DNA from 3 places in the Roseateles albus genome. Region 1 is predicted to be linked to each of the others. Evidence: predicted binding sites of a transcription regulator. Region 1 holds the regulator's gene; each other region holds the start of a gene.
The links. The regulator FNR, encoded in region 1, switches genes on or off when oxygen is low (the NO sensors DNR and NnrR bind a similar motif). The targets are predictions, from matches to a motif close to TTGATNNNNATCAA.
Positions count from the first base shown of each region.

Region 2: the regulator FNR is predicted to act here: its motif matches at 3,763-3,776, upstream of PRZ03_RS06725 (DUF2249 domain-containing protein).
Region 3: the regulator FNR is predicted to act here: its motif matches at 3,690-3,703, upstream of PRZ03_RS11780 (TraR/DksA family transcriptional regulator).

Region 1 is NZ_JAQQXT010000002.1:445,765-451,866, forward strand. It holds gene PRZ03_RS04900 (cbb3-type cytochrome oxidase subunit 3) at 1-30, shown strand, start outside; gene ccoP (cytochrome-c oxidase, cbb3-type subunit III) at 27-941, shown strand; gene ccoG (cytochrome c oxidase accessory protein CcoG) at 974-2,452, shown strand; gene PRZ03_RS04915 (hypothetical protein) at 2,483-2,767, shown strand; gene PRZ03_RS04920 (hypothetical protein) at 2,803-3,084, shown strand; gene fnr (fumarate/nitrate reduction transcriptional regulator Fnr) at 3,094-3,828, opposite strand; gene hemN (oxygen-independent coproporphyrinogen III oxidase) at 4,008-5,438, shown strand; gene PRZ03_RS04935 (sulfite exporter TauE/SafE family protein) at 5,438-6,102, shown strand, end outside.
Region 2 is NZ_JAQQXT010000003.1:316,036-322,137, forward strand. It holds gene PRZ03_RS06690 (integration host factor subunit alpha) at 1-164, shown strand, start outside; gene PRZ03_RS06695 (MerR family transcriptional regulator) at 199-681, shown strand; tRNA gene PRZ03_RS06700 (tRNA-Pro) at 695-771, shown strand; gene PRZ03_RS06705 (hypothetical protein) at 940-1,164, shown strand; gene PRZ03_RS06710 (GreA/GreB family elongation factor) at 1,408-1,890, shown strand; gene PRZ03_RS06715 (hypothetical protein) at 1,990-2,502, opposite strand; gene PRZ03_RS06720 (helix-turn-helix transcriptional regulator) at 2,732-3,706, shown strand; gene PRZ03_RS06725 (DUF2249 domain-containing protein) at 3,854-4,162, shown strand; gene PRZ03_RS06730 (NnrS family protein) at 4,200-5,411, shown strand; gene PRZ03_RS06735 (RrF2 family transcriptional regulator) at 5,458-5,976, shown strand; gene PRZ03_RS06740 (Crp/Fnr family transcriptional regulator) at 6,025-6,102, opposite strand, start outside.
Region 3 is NZ_JAQQXT010000006.1:218,242-224,343, forward strand. It holds gene recG (ATP-dependent DNA helicase RecG) at 1-1,875, opposite strand, end outside; gene PRZ03_RS11770 (transporter substrate-binding domain-containing protein) at 2,052-2,798, shown strand; gene PRZ03_RS11775 (hypothetical protein) at 2,817-3,197, opposite strand; gene PRZ03_RS11780 (TraR/DksA family transcriptional regulator) at 3,234-3,638, opposite strand; gene queA (tRNA preQ1(34) S-adenosylmethionine ribosyltransferase-isomerase QueA) at 3,772-4,827, shown strand; gene PRZ03_RS11790 (amino acid aminotransferase) at 4,885-6,072, shown strand; gene PRZ03_RS11795 (alpha/beta hydrolase) at 6,090-6,102, shown strand, end outside.

The sequences.
Region 1 (6,102 bases):
GGTGAAGATGGTAATGGGAGGCCGCAATGAGTGATTTTTTCCATGATGGCTGGTCCATATTCGTCGCCGCCGGCACGATTCTGGGCTTGGTTTTTTGCATCTTTTTGCTCTTCATCGCCAGCCGCCGCAAGGTCATGGCTGACGACAACAGCACGGGCCATGTCTGGGACGAAGACCTCATCGAGCTGAACAATCCGCTGCCGCGCTGGTGGGCGATTCTGTTCGTGCTGACGGTGGTGTTCGCCGGCATCTACTTGGCCATGTATCCCGGCCTGGGTAGCAAGCCTGGTTCGCTGGGTTGGACCAGTGAAGGCCAGTACCGCCAAGAGCAAGAGGCTGCCAACAAGGCGATGGCCACTTTGTTCGCGAAGTTCCAGGGCAAGCCGGTCGAGGTCTTGGCACAAGACCCGGTGGCGATGGGTATCGGTGAGCGTTTGTTCGCCAATAACTGCGCCGGTTGCCACGGCTCCGACGGCAAGGGCAGCAAGGGTTTCCCCAACCTGACCGACACCGACTGGATCTACGGCGGCAGTCACGAGACCATCACCCAGACCATCACCAACGGTCGCATCGGCATGATGCCTCCGATGGCCGCTGCAGTCGGTACGCCTGAGGACGTCCGCAATCTCGCCAATTATGTGCTGAGCCTTTCCGGCAGTGCCCATAACGCGATCGCTGCACAGATGGGGCGCACCAAGTTCGGTGTCTGCGCGGCCTGCCACGGTGCGGACGGCAAAGGCAACCAAGCAATTGGCGCGCCTAACCTGACCGACAAGGTGTGGCTGCATGGCTGGGGTGAAGAGGCAGTGATCAGCATGATCAACAACGGCAAGACCAATGTCATGCCCGCGCAGTCCACTCGCCTGAGCCCAGAGCAGATCCACATCGTGGGCGCTTATGTGTGGGGCATGTCGAGCAATGTGGCCGCTGCGGCCAAATGAAGTCTGAGAAGTAAGCTTCACCCAAGGTAGGCATGAGCGCAGAGTCGGACAAGAGTCAGAGCAAGACCCCACAGCCTGCCTCGGCAGGCAAGGGTAGCCAGACGGTCATCGAGATCGTTTCTCTCTACCAGTCACAGAGCAAGATCTATCCGCGCTCAGTCAGCGGCCTGTTTGCGCGCTGGCGTTGGGGCTTGGTCTGGTTCACCCAGCTCTTGTTCTACGGCCTGCCTTGGTTGCAGTGGAATGACCGCCAAGCGGTCTTGTTTGACTTGGCCACCCGCCGGTTTTACATCGGCGGCTTGGTGCTTTACCCGCAGGATTTCATCTACCTGACGGGGCTGCTGATGGTGTCGGCCTACGCCTTGTTCTTGTTCACGGCGGTGGCCGGGCGACTGTGGTGCGGGTTTGCTTGTCCGCAGACGGTCTACACCGAAATCTTCATGTGGATCGAGCGACAGTTTGAGGGCGATCGTCAAGCGCGAATCAAGCTCGATGCCCAACCTTGGGGTTTCAACAAGCTATGGCGCAAGAGCGCCACCCAACTCAGCTGGATTGCGCTCGGCCTGTGGACGGGCTTCAGCTTTGTCGGCTATTTCACACCGATCAAGCAGCTGTGGGCCGAGGCTTTTACGCTTGGCTTCGGGCCCTGGGAGTGGTTCTGGGTCTTGTTCTATGGTTTTGCCACCTATGGCAATGCGGGCTATATGCGTGAGCAGGTCTGCAAGTACATGTGCCCCTATGCGCGCTTCCAAAGCGCCATGTTTGACAAAGATACGCTGATCATCAGCTACGACGCCGAGCGCGGCGAGCCACGCGGTTCGCGCGGCAAGAAGGTCGACGCCAAAGCTGCCGGCCTGGGTTCCTGCATCGATTGCACCTTGTGCGTTCAGGTCTGCCCAACCGGCATTGATATCCGTAAAGGCCTGCAATACGAGTGCATTGGTTGCGCGGCCTGCATCGACGTCTGCGACGGCGTGATGGACAAAATGGATTACCCGCGCGGGCTGATTCGCTACGACACCGAGAACGGGCTGAACCAACACCTGAGTCCGGCCCAAAAGCTGCGCCGGGTGTTCCGTCCGCGTGTGGTGATTTACACGGTTGTTTTAGTGGTTTTGTGCTCGGCCTTGCTGGGCAGTCTTTTGTTCCTGCGCAGCCCCGTCAAACTCGATGTGGTGCGCGACCGCGGCGTGATGGCGCGTTTGGTCGAGGACGGTTTCATTGAAAACCTGTACCGCCTGCAGGTGATGAACACCACCGAGCAGCCACAGGACTTCACGGTGGCGGTCACGGGTATGACGGGCGTGGCTTTGGCTCAGCCGGTTGCGCTCACAGTGGGTGCAGCCGAAGCGCGCTGGGTGTCTGTGGCGGTGCGTGTGCCGCCGGAAGTGGCCGCGCAGGCCGGTGCTGGCGCTCACCCGATCCAGTTCCAGTTGATGCGCCCACAGCAAGCGGGCAAGGAGCCGGTTCAGGCTTCAATCGAAAAATCAACGTTTGTGGTGCCGCGCTGATGCGCAGCCGCCCAGCTTTGGAAAAGAATCATGACTGAGCATCAAAATATCAATTCGCCCGCTTCATCGTCTTCATTGAGCTCAACTTCGGCCACTGCCGCCGCTGTTGTAGCGCCCGAGGCGACGCGCCCTTGGTGGCGAGAGCCGGTGATGTGGTGGGTGGTGGGCGGCCCGTCCTTGGTCGTGGTGGCGAGTTTCATCACCCTTGGCTTGGCGCTGCGCTATCCCGATCCCGTGCTGCAAGAGCAGGCGTCTGCCAAAGCCATGCAGCCTGCGAAAGAGGCTCGCAATCACGCCGCGACAGGTGGGAAATGAGCGATTCGCCCACCCCAGCTTCAGACTCGAGCCCAGTGCCAACTGATCGTTCGACCCTGGGCCGGGTCGCGATGGCGGTGGTGTGGCCCTCGTTCTTGATGGCCGGGGTGCTGACGGCACTGGTGTTTGCGCTGGTCGATCCGGGTGATCTGACCTGGTTTGGCGGCGCGCCGGTCGAGTTGCCGCGCCAAGCGGTCTATACCCTGGGATTTTTGCTGTTCTGGCTGATCATCAGCCTAGCGGCCAGTTTGAGCGTGCTGATGGCCACTTTGCCGGAGCTGCCGCAGGACCGGCACCCGCGCGCCTGGCCCCGCTGAGTTTGCGTCTTAGCAGGTGGTGCTATTGACCAAGCGCTGCAAGCCGGCTTGGTCGAGGATGCGCAACTGGCGCTGTTTGACTTCCAGCAAACCGTCGTCCTGGAACTTCGAGAAAGTCCGGCTGACCGTCTCGAGCTTCAAGCCCAGGTAGCTGCCGATTTCTTCGCGTGTCATGCGCAGCACCAAGGCGGCAGCGGAGAAGCCGCGCGCTTGCAGGCGCTGGGTCAGGTTCAGCAAAAAAGCGGCCAGCCGTTCTTCGGCCCGCATGCTGCCCAGCAGCAGCATCACGCCGTGATCGCGCACGATCTCGCGGCTCATGATTTTGTGGAACTGGCGCTGCAAGTCGGTGAATTCGCGCGACAACTCTTCCAGTTGCTCGTAGGGGATCACGCAGACCGAAGAATCCTCCAGCGCTACCGCGTCGCAGCTGTGGCGGTCGGTGCTGATGCCGTCCAAGCCCAGCAACTCGCCGGCCATTTGAAAGCCGGTGACTTGGTCTCGGCCGTCCTCTGAGGTGACGCAGGTTTTGAAAAAGCCTGTGCGTACAGCGTACAAAGACAGAAAACTGTCGCCGCTGCGAAACAAAGTATCGCCGCGTCCGACTTGGCGGCGCGTCGCGACCAGCTTGTCAAGTTGCTCCAAATCGCCCGACGACAGGCCCACCGGCAGGCACAGCTCGCGCAAATTGCAACTCGAGCAGGCAACCTTCAGGGGTTCGATTTTGATCGGGATGGTGGCGTTCATTTGGCTCTTTTCAACTGACGCGCCGCCGTAACAGCGGGGCGGCGAATCTTTGGGGAAAGTGGCTCCCGAGATCATCAGCCTGATGTATCTCAAGAACTGCTGCATTGTTGGCCTCACCAAGCAGCTTAAGCTTGATCTTGATCAAGCGGTGAAAGCAAACTCTTGGCAAAGTATGCGCCATGGTACAGATCATTCACGCTAGCCCCGCCTTGGGTTCCGTCCAAGCCTCGGACAGTATCAGCGAAGAGCTGTTGCGCCGCTTCGATGTCTCAGGGCCGCGCTACACCTCTTACCCGACCGCAGACCGGTTTGTCGAAGCCTTTTCGGCCGATCAGTACACGCAGGCCTTGCAGCAAAGAGCAGGTGGCTCCTTGGGCAGTGCCTCGCCTTTGTCGCTGTACATCCACATTCCGTTTTGCGAATCGGTCTGCTACTACTGTGCTTGCAATAAGGTCATCACCAAGCACCATGACAAGGCGGTCGAGTACCTGCAGGCCTTGGTCACCGAGATGGATCTGACGCTCGCCCATCTGGGGCGCGGAGCGGCGGTGTCGCAACTGCATTTGGGCGGCGGCTCACCGACCTTTTTGAGCGACGCCGAGTTGAGCCAGTTGATGCTCGCACTGCGCGAGCGTTTTCGTGTGGCGCCTGGGGCCGAAGTCTCGATCGAAGTGGATCCCCGCACGGTCACCAAGGACCGGCTCAAACATCTGCGTGAACTGGGCTTCAACCGACTCAGCTTTGGCGTGCAGGACTTTGACGCGGCGGTACAAAAAGCCGTGCACCGAGAGCAGAGCTACGAGAGTGTCGAGGCCTTGATGATCGCCTCGCGCGAACTGGGTTTCGAGTCCACCAATGTCGATTTGATTTACGGTCTGCCGCTGCAGACGCCGGACTCGTTTGCTCGCACGATTGCTCAAGTTGGCGCCTTGAAGCCGGATCGCATCGCGCTCTATGGCTACGCCCATCTGCCGCAGCGCTTCAAGCCGCAGCGCCGCATCGACACGGCCCAACTGCCGCCGGCCGGTGACAAGGTTGCGATGTTGGCGGGGGCCATCGCCGGCTTCCAAAGCCATGGCTACAGCTATATCGGCATGGATCACTTCGCCTTGGCCACCGATTCCTTGGCTGTGGCCAAGCGGCAAGGGCGCCTACACCGCAACTTCCAGGGCTATAGCACTCAGCCTGATTGCGATCTGGTGGCACTGGGAGTGTCGGCGATCGGCCGTGTCGGTGCTTGTTATAGCCAGAACGCGAAGACGCTGGACGAGTACTACGACGCGCTGCGCCAAGGCCAGTTGCCTATCGTGCGCGGCTTGGCCCTGAGTCGTGACGACATCGTCCGGCGTGCGGTCATCATGGCCTTGATGTGCCAGGGCAGGCTGGAGTTTGAGTCGATCGAGTTGTCGCACTTGGTTGATATGCGGGCCTATTTCAAGCCCGAGTTGGAGCGCATGGCTGAGTTGGCCGAACAAGGCCTGGTGACGCTGGAGCCGGGTGCGATTCAAGTCACGCCAATGGGTTGGTATTTTGTGCGCGCGGTCGCCATGGTGTTTGACCGTTATCTGCAAGCCGACCGGAGCCGCGAGAGATTCTCTAGAATCATTTGATGCTTGATGTCGCTTTAGCCGGTTCGGCCCTGCTGATGGGGCTGGCCGGCACTCCCCATTGTCTGGCCATGTGCGGCGGCGCCAGCACTGCTATTGCGGGCCCCTCACGTTCGGCCATGCTCGGCTTTCAGCTCGGGCGTTTGTTCAGTTATGCCCTCGCAGGGGGATTGGCCGCAGCCAGCGTGGGCTTGTTGGCTCAATGGGGGCAGGCCTCGGCCCTGTTGCGGCCACTCTGGGTGCTGCTGCATGTGGCGGCTTTCCTGCTCGGCTTGGCCTTGCTATGGCATGGGCGCCAGCCGGCCTGGCTCGAAGGCATTGGCCAGCGTATCTCCAACGGCATTCGCCCTTCGGTGACCTCATCCTTGGACGGTTTGAAGGGGGGCGGCAAGATCTTCGCTCGGCCCGCACGAGCCGGCATGCTTGGGCTTGCCTGGGCCGCTTGGCCCTGCGGGCTCTTGCAGTCGGCCTTGCTGGTGGCGGCCTTGGCCTCGGGGCCGGCCCAGGGTGCTGCGGTGATGGCGCTGTTTGCGGGTGCCTCCGGCTTGGGTTTGGCCTTGGGGCCGCTGCTCTGGGTCAAACTGCAAGGGCAGGGCGGTGCTGCGGTCGCAGGCATGCGCTGGTCGGTGCGGCTCAGCGGTCTGGGTTTGGCGGTTGCCTCTGGCTG
Region 2 (6,102 bases), on a different contig from region 1:
TTGGTAACTTCACGATTCGACGCAAGGCGCCCCGGCCGGGGCGCAATCCGCGCACCGGCGAAGCTATCCCAATCAATGCCCGCGATGTGGTGACTTTTCACGCCAGCAACAAACTCAAGGCATTGGTGCAAGGCGAGGTGTGCGCCGAAGACGACTTCGAGTAGAGTCTGACCTCCCGACCTGAAGCCCTTGATGTCAATGGAAAACTCGCTCCCAGCGATACCGGCAAAGCGCTACTTCACCATCGGTGAGGTCAGTGACCTATGCGGCGTCAAGCCCTATGTGCTGCGCTATTGGGAGCAGGAGTTTAGTCAGCTCAAACCGATGAAGCGCCGTGGCAATCGGCGCTATTACCAGCACCACGAAGTGCTGCTGATTCGGCGCATCAGGGGCTTGCTCTATGACCAAGGTTTCACCATCAGCGGGGCCCGCAATCAATTGATTGAAGGCAACTCGCCGTTGACCGAGGACGAAGTGCGCCTGAGCGCAGTCGCCGGATCGTTGTCGTTTCCCACTGTACTCGAGGCCGCGGGGGCGGGTGAGGACGAGATCGGTGATGAGCGGGCATTGCTGGGTCAGCCAGCCTGCTCGCCTGTGAAGTTATCTCTCGATCAAGTTCGAGGCGAGTTAATTTCAATTCGAGAGCTTCTTCTTTCTTCGGACGTAAAATTTGCCCTATAATGGAAGGCTTAGTCGGGGCGTAGCGCAGCCTGGTAGCGCACTTGTCTGGGGGACAAGGGGTCGCAGGTTCGAATCCTGCCGTTCCGACCATGTGAATAAGTTTGGAATCAAAGGGTTAGCTCAGCAATGGGCTAGCCCTTTCGGCTTTCTGGGGTCTGAACGCTGCGTTTGTGACTATGTAAAAGCTGGCTTGGTGGGCGGGCAAAAGTGCGATGGTTTAGCTTGGCCATCGGGGAAGGGTTTACCATCGCAGCGCAAATGCCACCCATAAAGCCTTCACCTCTGCGCCGCCTGCTCACCCAGCGCCCCGTCCGCCCTGAGCATGAGCGCGCCCGGGCCTTGATTGCTGCCATCGATGCTGGGGGCATCCCGCTGTATCCGGCCAAGGTGAACCAGATCGCACGCGACTTGGGCCTGGAAGTTTCGCGCGATGCGCCGGTGGAGGTCACGATTGCGCGTTTGCGTTCCCTGCTCCGGGCTTAGCCTGCACATAGGCCGGCGTTGCGCAGAAGCTTGCGTCTAGATGAAAAGAAGTGGATAGGAACGTTCAGGTCTCTTCAATCCATTTCTACATGTTCGCGTCGGAAGTTTGGATGGCCGGCACTGAAGCCAGCTCAGTGCCCCTAACTGAAGTTAACCTACAGGCAAAGGCAGTGTCGAAAGCTGGTGGAGCCCTTCATAATCAAGACTCGACCTCCCGCTTGCTCGAGACGCCTATCTTTCATCATGGACAAATTCTTGCTGCAGCAGCGGGTGCTGGAAAAACTCGCCGAAGACCTGCTGCAAGTCGAACAGGCTGCGCGGGCGGCTCATGAAACGGCGACTCACGAAGAAAACATCGCCGAAAACAAGTACGACACATTGGGTCTTGAAGCCGCCTATCTGGCCACCGGCCAAGCTCGCCGCGCCGAAGCCATCCGCCAGGCGATGATCAATTGGCGCCAGTTTCGCCCGCGCCCCTACGACGCCAGCAAAGGTATTCAGCTTGGCGCGTTGGTTTGCCTGGTCGACGCCGACGATAGCCAGCAACAGCTTTTTCTCGGCCCGGATGGGGGCAGCATGAAGTTGCTCAGCGGCACTCAGTTCGTGCAGGTCATCAGCAGCGAAGCCCCGCTGGGCAGGGTTCTGTTGGGTAAATGCGAGGGTGATGAGGTCTCGATTCAGGTCGCTGCAGTTCGGCAGCAGTTCGATGTGCTGCGGGTTCAGTAAGCCGCAAGCGGGCTCACTCCGATTAGATCGGAGATAGATCACGATGCCCCCGTAGGACGCTCTGCGCAGCCCTCAAGGACATTGCTGCCCCATGTCGCGTCAGCGGGAACGAATCGATCGCAGCAGGCGCTGCAGCCGCGCCGCCGTCCAGCCGTCGTTGCCATAGGCGCCCAGCAGGCGTTCGAAGAGCCGGCCGGCGTCGTCGATCAGCGCCGGGTCCAGGCATTGCAGGTGGGGCTGCAAGACGTCCGAGACCGTTTGTTCATCGAGCTTGTTCTGGGGCGGCGGACTGCGCCGATTTATCCAGTCGGCCAGCAGCAACCACATCACGCCGGGGCTTTTGACCAATTGGCGCAGGCGCCAAAAGGCCTGGCTGACTTCGGGGTGCACGCTCAGCGCCTGGCAATGCGAAGCCAGCCCATAGACCTGACCACCATATTCCAGGTGCTCGGCAACGGCCTGGCAAAGCTGCGTCAAGCTGGCCGGCGGTGCTGCTGGCTTGAAGTCAAACGGGCTGACTCCGTGAGGGCAGTCGCTGTCGTCATCGCCGCTTCTTTTGTCTTTGAGGCTTTGCACCAAAGCGGTCGCAAGATTTGACGTCGTCATCATCATGTGTGTGTTCTCCCGGGTGATGCAAAAAAAGAAGCAAAAAGATAGGAGGCGGATCGCGGCCTTCTTGGGAGCAATGATGCGGACCCAGAAGCTCAAATAACGAGCTAGCCCATCGTTTGCTCGATTGATCAGCGTCGCTCGGTCACGTTTGCCGGCTACAGTCCGACGGGCTCAAGTCGTGAGCGTCTGCTCCCTCCAAAATCTCTGCAAAAACTCTGCCTAAGCCGCCATGTCAAAAACCGCTCGCGTCTACAAGATCGAAATGCTGATCCGCAATCGCGGTCATGTGAGTTTTCAGGAGATGAGGGACGAGTTGGAGGTGTCGGCCGCCACGCTCAAGCGCGACCTGGAGTACTTGCGTGACCAACTCGGCGCGCCGATCGAGTACAGCCGCATGGACGGCGGTTACGGCTTTGGCGCGGGCTACCGCGGGCAAGAAAAGCATGAGCTGCCGGGCTTGTGGTTCAGCGAGCGCGAGTTGTATTCGCTGTTGATGGCGCATCAGATGCTGAGTGAGCTGGGCTCCGAGGGCGTCATCAGCCGGCACCTGGCGCCTTTGCTGGATCGCATTCACGGCCTGCTGGCGCCGGGCGAGGCCGACGCCAAGGGGCTACTCAAGCGCATCAAGATCATCAGTCCGGCCAAACGCCCGGTGCCGACGCAGTTTTTCGAGATGGTCGGCGAGGCGTTGTTGAAGCGTCAGCGCTTGCATCTGCGTTATCTGACGCGCGGCCGCGCCACGGTCAGCGAGCGGGATGTCTCACCTCAGCGCCTGGTCCACTACCGCAACACCTGGTATTTGGACGCCTGGTGCCACTCGCGCAACCAGGTCTTGCGCTTTGCTCTGGATGCGATCGAGACGGCCACGACCTTGGATATCAAGGCCAAGGAGATTTCGCTCAAGCAGATACAGGCCGAGATGGACGGCGGTTTTGGCATCTTCGCAGGCGAGAAGCGGCAATGGGCCACGTTGGTGTTCCAGGAGAAGGCCGCGCAATGGGTCAGCCGCGAGGAGTGGCATGCAGAGCAGCAGGGGGCCTGGTTGAACGACGGCAGCTACGAGCTCAAGATCCCCTTTGTTCACGAGACCGAGATCGTGATGGACATCCTTCGCCATGGCAATCAGGTCAAGGTGCTGGCGCCGGCAAGCCTGATCGCCGAGGTGGCCAAGCAGTTGGCCGAGGCGGCGGCCTTGTACCAATGAGGCCAGGGCAGCGGCGCAGGCGAGAGCGCTGCAGCCTGCGCCTTTGAAGCTCGGCAGTGATTTAAATCTATATTTCAGATATTGCTTTAAACTCGAGGAGTCTGCATAATAAGTTGCATGCAAAATAGAACTTAAAGGATTGCCCGCATGAACACCTCCGCCGCCAGCGCCCTGAGCAACTCATTTGCATCCCCCGCCGTCATCGATGTGCGTCTGATTCCAACGCAGCAGCGCCATGGTTTGATCTTTCAGCAGTTCGACAGCCTGGCGCCGGGTGCCAGCTTCGAGCTGCACAGCGACCATGAACCTCTGCCATTGAAGCAGCAGTTTCAGGCCCAATGGCCGGGTCAGTTCGATTGGGAGACCCTGGAAGCCGGCCCGCAGCTGTGGCGCGTGCGCATAGCGCGTCGCCCGGCGGCCAAGAGCTGCTGCGGCTGCTGCAGCGGCGCGAACTGATCGAACGTCAAAGCGACCGTCAAGGCTGGAGACCGCCATGGGCCATGTTTTCGTACAACTGCAAGAGCCGCTGCGGCGGCGCCGGCCGGGCGAGGGCTTGGCGCTCTGGGACCTGGGCTTTCGACCCTTCTATTTGCTGGCGGCGAGCCTTGCTTTGCTGTCGGTGCCCTTGTGGGCCTTGCAGTTCAGCGGCCTGCTGAGCAAGGGCGGCTTGCGCGGCGCCGCCTGGCATGCCCATGAGATGGTGTTCGGTTACGCGCTGGCCATCGTGATCGGTTTTCTGTTCACGGCCGGGCGTAACTGGTCGGGCCAGGCGACGCCCACGGGCCGGCCCTTGATGGCTTTGGCGGCGCTTTGGGTACTCGCGCGCGTGCTGGTGTTGACGCCTTGGCTGGAGGCTTCGCTGCTGGTCAACCTGGCCGTGCCTTGGGCAGCAGCCTGGGGCTTGTGGCGAGCCTTGTCTGCGGGAGGCAATCGGCGCAATTACTTTTTTGTCGGGCTGCTGCTGGCGATGGGGGCGGCCTCGGCTGTTCTGCACCTGACGCATTTGGGCTGGCTGGGTTGGCCGGTTTCGCTGGCTCAAGGTTTGGGGCTGATGCTTGGCCTGGATGTGCTGTTGTTCATGATTGCGGTGATGGCCGGGCGCGTGCTGCCCATGTTCTCCAATAACGGCGTGCCCGGCATGAATGCGCGCCGTGACCCCCGCGTGGAGCGCACCGCCCTGGGAAGCGTCTTGCTGCTGCTGGCTTTTGACGCGCTGGGCCTGAGCGGCCCGCTGCTGCTGTTGGCCCTGCTGCCGGCGCTGCTCGCGCATGGCTGGCGCTTTGCGCTGTGGCAGCCTTGGAAGACGCTGGGCAACCCCTTGGTTTGGGTTCTGCACGCGGCCTATGCCTGGCTGCTGCTGCATCTGGGCTTGCGTTCGGCGGCCGCGCTGGACTGGCTGCCCGCTAGCGCGGCCACCCATGCGCTAACCATTGGTCTGATCGGCTTGATGACGCTTGGCATGATCACGCGCACCGCGCTGGGTCACACGGGGCGGCCCTTGAAGGCCGGGCCGGTCGAGACGCTGGCCTATCTGGCCATGCTGGGCGCAGCGCTTGTGCGCGTGTTTGTGCCGCTGCTGATGCCGGCCGCCTTGATGCAGGCGGTCTGGCTGTCGGCGGCGCTGTGGGCCTTGGCTTTTGTTCTGTATTTGTGGCGTTATGGGCCTATGCTGCTGCGCCCACGTGTCGACGGCCTGCCGGGCTAAGACGCCATTCCCGCCCCCATTTTCAAATACAGCCGAAGGAGGCCTCATGCGCCTGACCACCATGACCGACTATGCGCTGCGCATGTTGATTTATCTCGGCCAGCATCCCGAGCGGCTCTGCACAACGGCCGAGATCGCCCAGGCCTATGACATCTCCGAAGCCCATCTGACCAAGATCACTCACCAGCTCGGGCTGGGCGGCTGGATCACCACGGTGCGCGGCAAGGGCGGCGGCATGCGCCTGGCCCTGGCGCCGGCAGAGATCATGCTGGGCGAATTGGTGCGGGCGATCGAGCCCGATTTCTATTTGGTGGAATGCCTGGGCCAAGGCAATGCCTGTGGCCTGACCGGGCGCTGTCGCCTCACCGGCATCTTCAACGACGCCTTGGCGGCCTTTTTGGAACAGTTGGACCGCTACACCCTGGCCGATCTCCTCAGCGCCCCCAATGCCGGCGCGGCCGGCCCAGCGCGAGCCGTGATGCTGGGCCTTCCTCAAACCATGATCAAAGCTCCGATCCCGCCCCTCGTCAGCCGGCGCATCAGAAAGCCCCGTGATCCGGCCTGAACCTATTCGAGTGGGCGCGACCTTTGCGCAGCGGCCCACGCGCTGCTGCTAGCGCAGCGCAGCCAGCCCGGCGGGCGCAAGAATACGCAGCTCGCGATGTTTCATGACGATCAGGCCCTGTTGCTG
Region 3 (6,102 bases), on a different contig from region 1:
GTCGCGCCTTGCGATCTCGAAGCCGTCATTGGTTTCGGCCATTGCCTTCAGGCGCGACTTGCCGGTGTCGGACAGCGGCCCGGTATAGAGCAGCACGCAAACACTCGCGACCGCGCCGCGCCCGACTCTGCCGCGCAGCTGGTGCAGCTGGCTGAGGCCAAAGCGTTCGGCATGTTCGATCACCATCAGGCTGGCGTTGGGCACATCGACGCCGACTTCGATCACCGTCGTTGCCACCAGCACGCTGATGCGCCCAGCCGTGAACTCGGCCATCACCGCCGCCTTGTCGGCGGGCGTCATGCGGCCATGCAGCAGGCCGACCACGTAACCGTCTAATGCAGCGGAAAGCTCGGCGTGCGTCTCGGTCGCATTGTTCAGGTCCAAGGTCTCTGATTCCTCAATCAGCGGACAGACCCAATAGACCTGCGCGGCCTTGTTGGCGACTTCATCGCGGATCTTCTCGATCACATTGAAGCGCTTGCTGTCGGCGAACACCTTGGTGACGATCGGTGTGCGCCCCGGCGGCAGCTCGTCGATGGTGGATACCGCCAGGTCGGCGAAATAGGTCATCGCCAGCGTGCGCGGAATCGGCGTGGCGCTCATCATCAAGAGATGCGGCTCCAAGTCCATTGAAGCGAGCTTCTTGCGCAACGCCAGGCGCTGCGCGACGCCGAAGCGATGTTGCTCGTCGATGATGGCCAGGCCCAGCTTGGCGAACTTCACCTTTTCCTCGATCACCGCGTGGGTGCCTATCACCAGTTGTGCAGAGCCATCTGCTGCCGCATCCAGCATCTTCTGCCTCGCCTTGCCCTTGATGCTGCCGGTCAGCCAAGCGACTTTGAGCCCCAACGGCTCCAGCCAGCCGACCAGCTTCTTGAAATGCTGCTCGGCCAGGATTTCGGTCGGCGCCATCAGCGCGCATTGCCAGCCCGCGTCGATGGCGCCGGCCGCTGCCAGCGCGGCCACCACCGTCTTGCCGGACCCAACGTCGCCCTGCAAGAGCCGGTGCATCGGTTGCCCCAGGGCCAGGTCTTGCGCGATCTCTTCGCTGACCCGCTGCTGCGCGCCGGTCAGGCCGAAGGGCAGCACCGCCAGCAACTGCTCGTGCATGCCGGCGCGTTTGGCTTTGAGGGCCGGTGCCTTCAATAGCGCCCGCTCGCGCTGCGCCTGCATCTGGCTGATCTGCTGGGCCAGCAACTCTTCGAACTTGAGGCGCTGCCAGGCCGGGTGGCTGTGGTCTTCCAGCGTCATCAGCCGCGCTTGCGGCGGCGGGTGGTGCAAGAAGTTCAAAGCGTCGCGCAGCGCGGGCAGGGTGGGCGGCACCACGCCCGCAGGCAGCAGCTCGTTCAGATCGGCACGACTCAGGCCCGAGGCGACCGCGCGGCGCAGATAGGCTTGCGGCAGGCCGTTGCTGGCCGGGTAGACCGGCGTCAGCGCCGTGGCCAATGCGGCACCTTCTACGACCGCCTTGAAGCTTGGGTGCACCATCTCGCGTCCAAAGAAGCCGTGGCGTAACTCGCCACGCACGCGGATGCGAGCGCCCACGGCCATGGTCTTCTGATGCGATGGGTAGAAATGGATGAAACGCAAAAGCAGCTCCGCACCGCTGTCGTCTGCCAGCTTGACCAACAAGACGCGCCGGCCGCGGGTCTCGATCCGGCACTCCAGCACCTCACCCTCGCACTGCACCGGCTCGCCTTCATGCCCTTGCGCCTCGGCAATCGGGGTGATGCGGGTCTCATCTTCATAGCGCATCGGGAGATGCAGGGCCAGGTCGATGTCGCGCAGCAGGCCGAGCTTCTCCATCGCCTTTTGCGGCGCGGACTTGGGCTTGTTGGTGGCGCTGCTGGATTCTTTTCTATCGGCCTCGGGCATGGGCGGCATTCTGCCTTGGCTTGGGTGATGGACTTCTTGCTGCCCGAAAACTGGCTACCATGGCGGTAAGCCATATTCATCGATAGGGGCACCCGTTGCAAAGGTACTTGATCGGATTTGCGCTTTGTCTGTCTGCTCTGAACTGCAGTGCCGGCGGCTCGTCCGTACGCATCGGCGTGACCAGTTCCATTCAACCCTTCACCTTGCCTGTGCAGGACTCCGGTCTGCTGGTGGACTTGCTGCGCGCCGCCTTCGCGGCCGAGTCCGTGGCCAGTAGCTTTCAATACATGCCGCCGCTGCGCTTGGTGCGCGAGTTTGAATTGGGCCGGATCGACATCTACACCAGCGCTAAGCCCAATAGCGGCCAGCCCGGCGTGCTCTCACATTGGCCGGTCACGACGTTTGGAAATCAAGCCATCACCTTGAAGGCCAAATTCCCTCGCCTAGATGGCATTGAAGCCATGACCAAGCTGCGCGTCGTGACATTCCAGAATGCCAAGCGTTTTCTGGGGCCTGAGTTTGCCGCGATGGCGGCCGCCAACAAGGACTACATCGAAGTTGCGGGCCATCTGCCGACGGCGATGCTGAGCCTGGACCGCGCCGATGTGATCGTGTCGCAACCGGACATCTTTCGCTTTTGGCTCCTGCATGACAAGGCCCGTCGCGACAAGCAGGCGGTGTTGAACGACTTTGCCTTTCACGACTTGTTCAATGCGAGCAATAAATACTGGTTCGCATTTCGCAGCGAGGCCTTGCGCGACCAGTTTGAGCGTGGCATCAAGGAGATCTACCAGAATGGCCAAGCCGAGGCCATCATCGATCGCTACGCCGTCGATTACGGCAGTTCGCGCGACTTTTTGATCGAGCTTGACTGCCGCTTCAAAAAAGTGCGGCCGGCAAACTGCCAAGCCGCTACGCCTTAGCTCCGTTAGTGATCTAACTCACATCGGCGACGGTGTCCCGGCCATGCGGTCGTACTTCAGGAAGTACTTTCTGGCCATGGCGATGAGCTGGTTCTCGGTGGGGTGGTCGACGGTCTCGTAGCCGACGATGTGCTTGGCGGTTTGCGGGCGGTGCTTGTCGGCGTAATGCTTGAAGTCGGCTTGGGCGGTGGAGGAGCCCACGACCAGCACTTCTTCAATGCCGTTCAGCGCGTCGCAAACTTCGCCGAAATATTCATGCTCGCTGCGCACGGCGCTGCCATGTTGTTTGGTGTGGTGGCTGTGCGCCTTGACCTTTTCGGCCTGCACATGGGCTTCGTCAAATTGCAGGACTTTGGCGCTTTGGTGATCGAGCCATACGACGGCGTGAAACATTGTCATTTGCTTACCTTTGAAGGGTTGAGAAAGAGAAAAGAGTCAGAGTTTGTTGTGGACAGCGGCGCCGCCATGACTGCGTTCGTCGGCGGTTTGGCAGTTGATGCAGCGCAAGGCCTGGGGGTTGGCCTTCAAGCGGTCGAAGGCGATCGCCTCGCCGCAGTCGCCGCAGCGGCCGAACTCGGGGCTGCGCAGGCGTTGCAAGGCTTCGTTGACTTGACGCAGGGCCTCAAGATTGGCGTCGCTGCGTGCCAAGTCCACTTCTCGGTCGGCGGCATGGGCTTGTTCGCCATCGCCGTCTTGCAGCAACTGCTCGCGCGCATGCTCGACGCGGCCCTGTGCACCGAGCTGGGTTTGCAGCTCTTGCTCCAAAGAGCGCTGGCGCTGCAGCAAACCTGCTTCGATCAGCGCGCGCTGGCCGGGGGTGAGGTCTTGGGAATGAGTCATTGAATGCTTAGCTCCTTGGACAAATAGTCGCACCGAGGCGTTCCCGAGTACTTGACTTGCGTCAAACGCGAGCATGGGAAAATGCAAATCCAGTTTTCTGTTTGGCACGGGTCCGTCCGGCCCTCAACATCACATGCAATCCACACCTGTTTTCGTTCACAGCGTCAGCGACTTTGATTTCGAATTGCCGCCCGAGCTGATTGCCCAGCATCCTGCGCCCGAGCGCAGCGGCTCCCGCCTTTTGGACGGCCGCAGCCAGCCGCCGGTGGACCGCGTTTTTTACGAGTTACCTGAACTGTTGATGGCCGGCGATTTGCTGGTCTTCAACAACACCAAGGTGATCAAGGCGCGTCTGTATGGCGCCAAGATGTCTGGCGGCTCGGTGGAAGCCTTGATCGAGCGAGTCCTCCCTGGCACTTTGGAGGTTTGGGCGCATGTGCGCGCCAGCAAGAGCCCCAAGCCCGGCAGCTTTGTGCGCTTCAATGATGCATTTGACGCCGAGGTGCTGGGCCGCTGTGGCCCTGACAACGGGATGTTCCATCTGCGCTTTCCCAGCGACCCGTTTGCGCTGCTGGAGCAGCATGGCCATGTGCCGCTGCCGCCTTATATCGAGCATGCCGATGAGGCCGATGATGTGCGGCGTTACCAAACGGTGTTCGCCAAGGAGCCGGGTGCCGTGGCGGCCCCGACCGCTGCCTTGCATTTTGATGAGGCCTTGCTGGCCCGCTTGACTGAGCGCGGCGTGGCCACCGCGCATGTCACGCTGCATGTCGGCGCCGGCACCTTTCAGCCGGTGCGGGTGGAAAAGCTCGATGACCACAAGATGCATAGCGAGTGGTTTGAGGTGACGCCAGAAACGGTGGCTGCGATCACTGCGTGCAAGGCGCGCGGCGGTCGGGTCGTGGCCGTGGGCACGACCACGCTGCGGGCGCTGGAGTCGGCGGCTGTGGGCGGTGAGCTTCAGGCCGGCGCACGCGAGACCGATATTTTCATCACGCCCGGCTTTCAGTTTCGCGTCGTCGACCGGCTCGTCACCAACTTCCATCTGCCCAAAAGCACGCTGATGATGTTGGTCAGCGCCTTTGCGGGCTACGAGCCCATCATGGCGCTTTACCGCCAGGCCATCGCCGCCAAATATCGCTTTTTCAGCTATGGCGACGCGATGCTGCTGGAGCGGCAAGATCGGTAAACGCAAGCCCCGCGATAATGTTTCCAGTTTCGACCCACTTTGCTTGGAGCCCTGACCATGTTTCACCACGTTGACGCCTACGCCGGCGACCCTATCCTGAGCCTCAACGAGGCTTTCCAGAAAGACACCCGCGCGGGCAAGATCAATCTGTCGATCGGTATTTACTTCGACGACAACGGCAAGATCCCGATGCTGGATTCGGTCCGCAAGGCGGAGTTGCAAGTGGTGGCCGAGGCCGGTGCGCGGCCTTATCTGCCTATGGAAGGCGCGGCCAATTTCCGTAGCGCCGTGCAAAAGCTCTTGTTTGGCGAAGGCAACCCTGTGCTGGAGCGCACGGTGACGATACAGAGCGTCGGCTCCAGCGGCGGCCTCAAGGTAGGCGCCGATTTCATCAAGCGCTATTTCCCCGACAGCGCGATCTATGTGTCCGACCCGACCTGGGACAACCACCGTGCGGTGTTTGAAGGCTCCGGCATTGAGGTCAAGACCTACCCTTATTACGACGCGGCCACCGGCGGCGTGCGTTTTGCCGATATGTTGGCCGCCATCAAGGCACTGCCGGCCAAGAGCGTGGTCTTGATGCACGCTTGCTGCCACAACCCGACCGGCGTGGACCTGAGCCCGCTGCAGTGGGATGAGCTGATCCCGGTCTTGAAAGAGCGCGACCTGCTGCCCTTCCTGGACCTGGCTTACCAAGGTTATGGTGACGGCATCGATGAGGACGCGTTCGCGATCCGCGCCATGGCCGACGCCGGCCTGAGCTTCTTCGTCGCCAACAGCTTCTCCAAGAGCATGAGCTTGTATGGCGAGCGTTGCGGTGCGCTGAGCGTGGTTTGCCCGGACGCCGCTCAGGCGGTCAATGTGCTGGGTCAGCTGAAGTTCCTGATCCGCCGCAACTACTCCAACCCGCCCATGCATGGTGGCCAGCTGGTCGCACGCGTGCTGAGCGACCCGGCCCTGCGTTCGCAGTGGGAAGGTGAAGTCACCGAGATGCGTCAGCGCATTCACGAAATGCGCAATGCCTTGTACGAGGTGCTCAGCGCCAAGTTGCCGGGCCGCAATTTCGACTACTTCCTGACTCAGCGCGGCATGTTCAGCTACACCGGCCTGACGGCCGCTCAGGTGGATCGCCTGAAGGAAGAGTTCGCCGTGTATTTGGTCCGTTCGGGCCGCATGTGCGTGGCCGGCTTGAACAGCAAGAACGTCGAGGCTACGGCCGCCGCGATGGCAGCCGTTTTGGCCTGAAATCAGACCCTGCACGAGTGAGTGACGAGC